Linked DNA regions of Cytobacillus luteolus. The protein of the gene in region 1 interacts with the protein of each later gene in a pairwise test. Links are inferred from orthologs where the notes say so. Each region holds a gene or a part of one and is shown on either strand. Other genes may lie near its edges.

What was found. The genes of interacting proteins can lie anywhere in the genome.
Region 2: the proteins of tpiA (region 1) and J2Z26_RS08670 interact in binary tests that used the Escherichia coli proteins (3 or more experiments, as listed by UniProt). The link is inferred for Cytobacillus luteolus from one-to-one orthologs.

Annotation. Positions count from the first base shown.
Region 1 is NZ_JAGGKM010000005.1:372,425-377,948, forward strand. Bases 1,609-4,509 are described here. They hold tpiA (triose-phosphate isomerase), read left to right. Parts: upstream 1,609-2,628; coding sequence 2,629-3,390; downstream 3,391-4,509. Other genes in these bases: J2Z26_RS16300 (phosphoglycerate kinase), read left to right, coding at 1,609-2,597; gpmI (2,3-bisphosphoglycerate-independent phosphoglycerate mutase), read left to right, coding at 3,383-4,509. Outside these bases: J2Z26_RS16290 (sugar-binding transcriptional regulator), read left to right, coding at 1-61; gap (type I glyceraldehyde-3-phosphate dehydrogenase), read left to right, coding at 102-1,109; more of J2Z26_RS16300, read left to right, coding at 1,413-1,608; more of gpmI, read left to right, coding at 4,510-4,918; eno (phosphopyruvate hydratase), read left to right, coding at 4,941-5,524. UniProt on the Escherichia coli protein: Involved in the gluconeogenesis. Catalyzes stereospecifically the conversion of dihydroxyacetone phosphate (DHAP) to D-glyceraldehyde-3-phosphate (G3P).
Region 2 is NZ_JAGGKM010000003.1:57,918-62,393, reverse strand. What follows is about bases 52-2,987. They hold J2Z26_RS08670 (tripeptidase T), read right to left. Parts: upstream 2,111-2,987; coding sequence 992-2,110; downstream 52-991. Other genes in these bases: J2Z26_RS08665 (acyl-CoA carboxylase subunit beta), read right to left, coding at 2,194-2,987; J2Z26_RS08675 (chemotaxis protein CheW), read right to left, coding at 384-848. In the rest of the region: more of J2Z26_RS08665, read right to left, coding at 2,988-3,744; mce (methylmalonyl-CoA epimerase), read right to left, coding at 3,746-4,162; stressosome-associated protein Prli42, read left to right, coding at 4,365-4,457. UniProt on the Escherichia coli protein: Cleaves the N-terminal amino acid of tripeptides.

The DNA.
Region 1 (5,524 bases):
TCATTCCATTTTAATTACAGATGAAGGTGCTGCCAATCAATTGGTAGAATCACATACTTAAAATTATTAATGTTTAGTCAACTAAAGGAGGAAATTTTAAAATGGCAATTAAAGTAGGTATTAACGGTTTTGGTCGTATTGGTCGTATCGTATTTCGTGCAGCTTTAAACAACCCAAACATTGATGTTGTGGCTGTAAATGATTTAACCGATGCTAACATGCTTGCACATCTATTAAAATATGATACAGTTCACGGCAAACTTGATGCTGAAGTATCTGTTAATGGCACAAACCTAGTGGTAAATGGGAAAGAAATTTTAGTTAAAGCAGAACGTGATCCAGCTTTATTAGGTTGGGGAGACCTTGGTGTTGATGTAGTTATTGAATCAACTGGTCGTTTTACAAAGCGTTCAGATGCAGCTAAACATTTAGAAGCTGGTGCTAAAAAGGTAATCATCTCAGCTCCTGCGTCAGATGAAGATATCACAATTGTAATGGGTGTAAACCATGAAAATTATGATGCAGCTAACCATCACGTTATCTCGAATGCATCTTGTACTACAAACTGTTTAGCACCATTTGCAAAGGTACTTAATGATAAATTCGGTATTAAACGTGGAATGATGACAACTGTTCACTCATACACAAATGACCAACAAATTCTAGATTTACCACATAAAGACTATCGTCGTGCTCGTGCCGCTGCAGAAAATATTATCCCAACTTCAACTGGGGCAGCAAAAGCAGTTTCATTAGTTCTTCCAGAATTAAAAGGAAAACTAAATGGTGGAGCAATGCGTGTACCAACTCCTAACGTTTCATTAGTTGACCTTGTTGCTGAGCTTAACACAGATGTTACAGCTGAAGATGTGAATGCAGCATTTAAAGCAGCTTCTGAAAATGAGTTAAAAGGAATCCTTTACTATAGCGAAGAGCCATTAGTATCAAGTGACTACAACGGTAGCCCAGCTTCTTCAACAATCGATGCATTATCTACAATGGTAATGGAAGGAAGCATGGTTAAAGTTATTTCTTGGTATGATAACGAAAGTGGATATTCTCACCGTGTAGTTGACCTTGTTGACTATATCGCTTCAAAAGGTTTATAAGATCGTTCTTCTGTCGAAAAATAGCCTTGGATTTTCTTGGTATATTAACCAAACTAATACTATAATAGATGTTGGTGTTAAACAAAGGGGAGAGGGGCAGATACCCCTCTCCTATTTTTAAGTATTAGAGGTTGTTCAAAAAGTCCGGGAAAAATAACTGTCGAATTTCTTCGTCAGCTTGCTCCTCCACTCCTCACGTATTATAAGCATACGCTCTGGTGCTCGGAGGCTGCACTTCCTCGAACTTCTCGGCTCTTTTTGTCCTCCTTCTTGAACAAACAATATGGAAACGGAGGGTATTAAATGAACAAAAAATCGGTTAGAGATATCGAAGTAAATGGAAAACGAGTATTTTGCCGTGTTGATTTTAATGTTCCGATGAAAGATGGCGCAGTTTCAGATGATACAAGAATCCGCGCAGCACTTCCTACCATTCAGTTTTTAACTGAAAAAGGCGCGAAGGTAATATTAGCTAGTCATCTAGGACGTCCCAAGGGTGAGGTTGTTGAGGAAATGCGCTTAACAGCAGTGGCTGGACGTTTAAGTGAACTGTTAGGAAAAGAAGTACATAAAACAGATGAAGCGTATGGGGATTCGGTAAAACAGAAGATTGAGGAATTGAATCAAGGTGATGTTTTACTACTTGAAAATGTACGTTTTTATCCTGGAGAAGAAAAGAACGATTCAGAATTAGCAAAGTCTTTTGCAGAGTTAGCAGATATTTATGTAAACGATGCCTTTGGTGCAGCACACCGAGCTCATGCATCAACAGAAGGAATTGCGAATTACCTACCAGCTGTATCAGGTTTATTAATGGAAAAAGAACTTGAGGTATTAGGTAAAGCTCTATCAAACCCAGATAGACCATTTACAGCAATCATTGGTGGAGCAAAGGTTAAAGATAAAATCGGAGTGATCGAAAACCTACTAGAAAAAGTTGATAACTTAATTATCGGTGGTGGACTAGCTTATACATTTGTAAAAGCACAAGGCCATGAAGTAGGTAAGTCACTTCTAGAGGAAGATAAAGTTGATTTAGCAAGGTCCTTTATGGAAAAAGCAAAAGAAAAAGGCGTTAAATTCTACATGCCGGTTGATGCTGTCGTTGCAGATGACTTTTCAAATGATGCAAATACAAAAGTAGTTGCAATCGATTCGATTCCATTTGATTGGGAAGCCTTGGATATTGGACCTGAAACTAGCAAATTATATAGTGATGTGATTGCTAACTCTAAACTAGTTATTTGGAACGGACCAATGGGCGTGTTTGAACTAGAAGCATTTGCAAATGGTACGAAGTCTGTAGCACAAGCACTTGCTAATGCAGAAAATACATACACCGTCATAGGTGGTGGAGATTCTGCAGCAGCTGTTGAGAAATTTAATTATGCAGAAAAAATGGACCACATCTCAACAGGCGGAGGAGCATCCCTAGAATTCATGGAAGGCAAAGCACTTCCAGGAGTGGTTGCTTTAAACGATCGCTAATTTTTAAAAAACGAAATGAGAGAGGTGTAGCATGAGGAAGCCAATTATCGCAGGAAACTGGAAAATGCACAAAGTTCTTTCAGAAGCTACTTCATTTGTTGATGAGGTAAAAGGTCTTATTCCATCATCACAAGTTGTAGATTCAGTCGTATGTGCACCTTCACTATTTTTAGCACAATTAGTATTAAGCGCAAAAGGTACAGAATTAAAAATCGGTGCTCAAACTATGCACTTTGAAGAAAGTGGCGCGTTTACAGGCGAAGTAAGCCCTGTTGCCTTAAAGGATGTAGGAGTAAGCTACGTAATTATCGGGCATTCTGAGCGCCGTGAAATGTTTGCAGAAACAGATGAAACAGTAAACAAGAAAACACTTGCAGCTTTCCAGCATGGGTTAACACCGATTGTTTGTTGTGGTGAAACATTAGAACAACGTGAAGCAGGACAAACAAATGAAATTGTGGGCTCACAAATTCAAAAGGCACTAACTGGCTTAACTGAAGAGCAAGCCAAAAATGTCGTAATTGCTTATGAACCAATTTGGGCAATAGGCACAGGTAAGTCATCTTCTGCAGAAGAAGCAAACGAGACGTGTGGTTACATCCGTAAAATTGTAGCTGAGCAATTCTCAAGCGCTGTAGCTGATGATGTTCGTATTCAGTATGGTGGAAGTGTTAAACCAACGAATATTAAAGAATATCTATCTCAACCACATATCGATGGTGCATTAGTTGGTGGTGCAAGCTTAGAGGCTGCGAGTTTCCTACAATTGTTGGAGGCAGGTAATAATGAGTAATAAGCCAGTTGCTCTCATTATTTTAGATGGATTTGCGCTACGTGAAGAAACAAAGGGAAATGCTGTAACCCATGCAAATAAGCCAAACTTTGACCGTTACTGGAATCAATATCCTCATGCTTCATTAGTTGCTAGCGGGGAAGCTGTTGGTTTACCAGAAGGACAAATGGGGAATTCAGAGGTTGGGCATTTAAATATTGGTGCTGGACGAGTGGTTTACCAAAGTTTAACGAGAGTAAATGTTGCGATTCGTGAAGGTGAATTTGAACAAAATGAAACATTCCTTCAGGCAATGACTCATACTAAAGAGAAAAACTCCAACCTTCATGTATTCGGCTTGTTATCTGACGGAGGTGTACATAGTCATATTCAGCATCTATATGCATTGTTAAAGCTAGCAGCTGCTGAAGGTGTAAAAAATGTGTATGTACACGGATTTCTAGATGGTAGGGATGTTGGACCTCAAACAGCGAAACAATATGTTGAAGAATTGAATGAAGAGATGAGAAAAATAGGTGTTGGTGAAATTGCTACGATATCTGGTCGATACTACTCGATGGACCGTGATAAGCGCTGGGAACGTGTTGAAAAAGCATACCGAGCGATGGTGTATGGTGAAGGACCAACGTATCAAAGTGCACTAGAATGTGTCAACGATTCCTATGAAAATGGCATCTATGATGAATTCGTTTTACCATCTGTTATTTTAAAACAAGATGGTTCACCAGTTGCTACGATCCAGGATAATGACGCTGTTATTTTCTATAACTTCCGTCCTGACCGTGCGATTCAAATCTCGAATACATTTACGAACGAAGATTTTAGGTCATTTGAACGTGGAGAGAAACATCCTAAGGATTTAAATTTTGTGTGCCTAACCCACTTTAGTGAGACCGTTCAAGGTTATGTAGCATTCAAACCAACGAATTTGGATAATACACTTGGTGAAGTTTTAGCCCAAAATGGATTAAAGCAGCTACGAATTGCAGAGACTGAAAAGTATCCGCATGTAACTTTCTTTATGAGCGGAGGGCGCGAAGCGGAGTTTCCTGGAGAAGAGAGAATATTAATTGACTCTCCAAAGGTTGCAACGTATGACTTGCAACCTGAAATGAGTGCATATGAAGTGAAGGATGCTCTTTTAAAAGAAATAAAAGCAGATAAGCATGACGCAATCATCTTAAACTTTGCAAACCCAGATATGGTTGGACATTCAGGAATGTTGGAACCTACAGTTAAAGCAATCGAAGTAGTAGATGAATGCTTAGGTCAGATTGTAGATGCTATCATTGCTAAAGGTGGAACGGCAATTATTACTGCTGACCATGGCAACGCAGATGAAGTGATCACGTTAGAAGGAACTCCAATGACAGCTCATACGACCAATCCTGTTCCAGTTATCGTTACGCAAGATGGAATCGAATTACGTCAGGATGGCATATTGGGAGATTTAGCTCCGACTGTTTTGGATTTATTAAAAGTTAGTAAGCCTTTAGAAATGACAGGCATAAGTTTAATTAAAAATTAATTTACATAAGGAGAGATTATTCATGTCAATTATTGTTGATGTATATGCTCGCGAAGTATTAGATTCACGTGGGAACCCAACTGTTGAAGTAGAAGTTTATACAGAGTCAGGTGCATTTGGTCGTGCGATCGTTCCAAGTGGTGCTTCTACTGGTGAACACGAAGCAGTAGAATTACGTGATGGTGATAAAAGCCGTTATTTAGGAAAAGGTGTACTAAATGCAGTACATAATGTAAATGAAAAGATTGCTCCAGAAATTGTTGGCTTTGACGTAACAGAGCAAGTGGCAATCGACAGAGCGTTAATCGAGCTTGATGGCACTCCAAACAAAGGAAACCTTGGTGCAAATGCAATCCTAGGTGTATCAATGGCTGTTGCACATGCTGCTGCTGATTTCTTAGAAATTCCATTATACCAATACCTAGGCGGATTCAATTCTAAAACTCTTCCAACTCCAATGATGAACATCATCAATGGTGGAGAGCATGCTGATAACAACGTGGACATCCAAGAATTCATGGTAATGCCTGTAGGAGCTGAGTCTTTTAAAGAAGCTTTACGTATGGGAACTGAAATTTTCCACGCTTTAAAAGCTGTTTTAAAAGA
Region 2 (4,476 bases), on another replicon or contig:
AAACTGTTTTATGTGACCTCTCTTTGCTTAATTCACTATCTCGAGGGCTCATAAACTCATTTATGCGTCCTCACTTTGGTTATTTCACTATCACGAGGGCTCATAAACTCATTTATGCGTCCTCACTTTGGTTATTTCACTATCACGAGGGCTCATAAACTGTTTTATGTGACCTCTCTTTGCTTATTTCACTATCACGAGGGCTCATAAACTCATTTATGCGTCCTCACCCTACATATTTCACTATCTAGAGGGCTCATAAACTCATTTATTCGACTTCACTTTACTAATTCCACTATCTCGAGGGTTTATAAACTTATTTATCCGACCTCACTTTGTTCCTAAACAAAAAACAGACGTCTACTAAACGTCTGCCATCTCAATTATACTAAGCTACTCATATGGTCTTTAACTTCTTTAATGCCCTCTAAGCTTTCGAATAGATTGTTTGGGTCTAAGAGAGTTAATAATCGGTTATCTAAATTAGCAACACCTAGGAAATAGGATGTTTTTTGATAAGCTAATAGATTAAGTTGCTTTATCTTTTCCTCAGGAATATCAATAATTTCCTTCGCATCATCAACAATTAAGCCAACTGAAAGATCCTCAGTCTTAGTAACAATCATTCTTGTCTTTTCGGATTCTGGGGTAGCTTTTTCATAAAGAATAATTCCTGTATCAATAACCGGAATCAATTCTTCCCTAATTGTTACAACACCTTTCATATAAGCAGGCATTTGGGGAATTAATGTAGAAGCTTGAAGCCTTTCAATTGAAATTACATTTTGAACTGGAATACCATACTCTTCATTCCCAACTTGGAATACAACGACCTTACGCTCATCCATCTAATCCACCTCTTTTTGAGTGATTTTTATGTATACATGACCTTTTTACTAGTAGTTTTATTCTACTATAATAGACGAAAAGTATAAATAAAAAAATAAAAAAGAGAAACTACCTTATTTTAAAGGTAGTTTCCACTCAAATTCTACTTTGCAACCTCTTCAATGATAGCAACAACTAATTCCGTTGTTTTTACTAGTTCTTCAATTGGCATTCTTTCATTCGTTGTATGAATTTCTTCATAACCGATTGCTAGATTAACGGTTGGTATGCCATGGCCAGCAATCACGTTAGCATCACTGCCTCCACCACTTTGCTGTAGCTCTGAAGTTCTGCCGATTTTCTCAGCGGCGCGCTTAGCAACTTCAACTACATGGTCACCATCTGCATACTTAAATCCTGGATACATCACCGTAATTTCAACATCAGCACGTCCACCCATTTCAGCAGCAACCGTTTCAAACGCTTCTTTCATTTTAGCAACTTGTGCTTCCATTTTTTCTCCAACTAAAGATCGTGCTTCAGCCAAAATATCAACTCGGTCACACACGATATTCGTTTGAGTGCCACCTTCAAAGCGTCCAATATTAGCTGTAGTTTCCTCGTCTATTCTACCTAGAGGCATTCTAGAAATAGCTTTTGCTGCAATCGTAATCGCAGATACACCCTTTTCAGGAGCCACTCCCGCATGAGCTGTTTTTCCATGAATCGTCGCTTTTACCTTTGCTTGCGTTGGTGCTGCAACGATGATATTTCCAACTTTACCATCGCTATCAAGAGCGTAACCGAATTTAGCTTTTAAAAGTGCTGGGTCAAGAGCCTTTGCACCAACTAATCCTGATTCTTCACCAACTGTAATGATGAATTGTATCGTACCATGAGCTATATTGTTTTCTTTTAGAACCTTGATTGCTTCTAACATCGCAGCTAAACCAGCTTTGTCATCTGCACCTAGAATTGTCGTTCCATCTGTAACGATATAACCATCTTGTATCGAAGGTTTGATTCCTTTACCAGGTACAACTGTATCCATATGAGAAGTAAAATAGATTGTATCTACACCCACTTTTACTCCATTTAACGTACAAATTAGATTTCCTGCACCATGTCCTGTTACTCCAGTCGTGTCATCCTCGAATACTTCAACGCCAAGTGCAGAGAATTTCTCTTTTAGTACTTTTGCAATTTCAGCTTCATATTTTGTTTCAGAATCTACTTTTACTAATTCTAAAAACTCTTCAATAAGACGATTTTGGTTAACCATATGACTTATACCTCCAGTTAAAATACGATGTAATATCGAATAAAATTCTACTCCACTAATTACCCTTAGTACTAAATGTGGTCTTATAATGGAATGTTGCCGTGTTTCTTTTTAGGTCTATCCTCTTTTTTATTACGGAGCATCTCTAATGCCTGGACAATTTTAATACGCGTTTCGCGTGGGTCAATTACGTCATCTACCATACCTTGGCTTGCGGCAACATATGGATTCGCAAACTTCTCACGGTATTCTTCGATTTTTTGAGCACGAGTTGCTTCTGGATCACTGCTTTCTGCAATTTCACGAGCAAAAATAATATTGGCTGCCCCTTGAGGCCCCATAACAGCAATTTCAGCGTTAGGCCACGCGAAAACTAAATCAGCACCAATTGATTTACTATTAAGCGCAACATAAGCTCCACCGTACGCTTTTCTAAGAATAACAGTCAATTTTGGAACAGTAGCTTCTGAATAAGCGTATAAGATCTTAGCTCCATGTCTTATAATACCACCATGCTCTTGTTTCACACCTGGGAAGAAGCCAGTTACATCTTCAAATGTAATAATCGGAATATTAAAGGAGTCACAGAATCTAATAAACCTTGAAGCCTTATCAGAAGAGTCAATATCAAGTCCACCCGCTAAAACCTTAGGCTGATTGCATACTAGGCCAACCACTTCTCCTTTAATTCTAGCCAACCCAACGACGATATTTTTTGCAAAGTCTTTATGAATTTCCATAAAGCTTTTCTCGTCAACAACCTGCTCTATTACTTTTCGAACGTCATAAGGACGAAGCGCATCGAAAGGAATTGCATCGGTTAAGTCTGGACGATAATCATCATTGCCTTCTGTTTCAATACGCGGTGCTTTTTCTTCATTGTTTTGTGGTAAATAACTTAGAAGCTTACGAACCTCAGCAATTACTTCTTGCTCTGTTTGCCCCGAAAAATGTGCATTACCACTGATTGTATTATGTACTTTTGCTCCTCCTAAATCCTCAGAGCTAATCTTTTCACCAGTAACTGTCTCAATTACCTTAGGACCTGTGATAAACATTTGGCTAGTTTTTTCAACCATAAATACAAAGTCAGTGATGGCAGGAGAATAAACAGCACCTCCAGCACAAGGGCCCATAATAACGGATATTTGAGGAATAACCCCTGAGTAAATGGCGTTACGATAAAAGATATGACCATACCCATCTAACGAAACAACACCTTCTTGAATTCTAGCTCCACCAGAGTCATTTAACCCAACGAAAGGTGCCCCATTTTTTGCAGCTAGGTCCATAACATTTGCTATTTTCTTGGCATGCATCTCCCCTAATGCTCCACCAAACACAGTGAAATCTTGTGAAAATAAGTAAATTGGACGTCCGTTTACTTTACCATAGCCTGTAACGACTCCATCTCCAGGGCCTTTTTTACCCTCTAGACCAAAATCGCGGCTACGATGCTCTATAAAAGGATTAAGTTCAACAAATGTCCCTTCATCTACAAGTAATTCAATTCGTTCACGTGCAGTTAGCTTACCTTTTTCATGCTGTTTTTCAATTCTCTCATCTCCGCCACCTAACTCAACTTCTCTACGACGGTCATATAGTTCATTTATTTTTTCATAGATGTCTATCATTCTAATTCTCCTCCTTCTTCTTCTTTTCACAAAGCTCATAAAGCACATTGCCGGTTGATTTTGGATGCATAAAGGCAATTTGAGCACCACCGGCTCCAGGTTTTGAAGTTTCATTAATCATTTGTATGCCCTCAGCCTTCATTTGCTGTATTCTTTCTTCAATTGAGTCAACACTTAGGGCAATATGATGAATTCCTTCACCACGTTTTTTTATAAAACTAGCGATTGTACTCTCCTCGCTTATTGGTTCTAGCAACTCTATTTTCGACTCACCAATTTTTATAAATGCTACTTTTACTTTCTGGGATTCTACTGTCTCAATACCTTCTAAAGTCAGCTTTAGTGTTTCAATATAGAATGGTAATTGTTCCTCAATATTGGAAACAGCAATTCCTATATGGTCTATTTTTTTTATCATAAAACAAAGCTCCCTCCCAACCGAGCGCTCGCTCATAGATGTAAACGGATTCATTAAAACATATTTACTATTTTAGCATGAACTGACACAAATTTGTCTATTTTCAGCAAAATCAAACCTGTATGTAGAAGTATTTTCAACTTGTCCACTTATCATATTCGGGGTAGAATATAAGGTATAAATATGTTTTAAGGGGGATCCTATGTCTCGTAAAACTCAAAAAATAGTAGTTTATTTAATGATTGGAACAATGGTGATTACAACATTATTAGCTGGAGCTAGTATGTGGCTATAGCAAGTACGTGAAAAAGGGT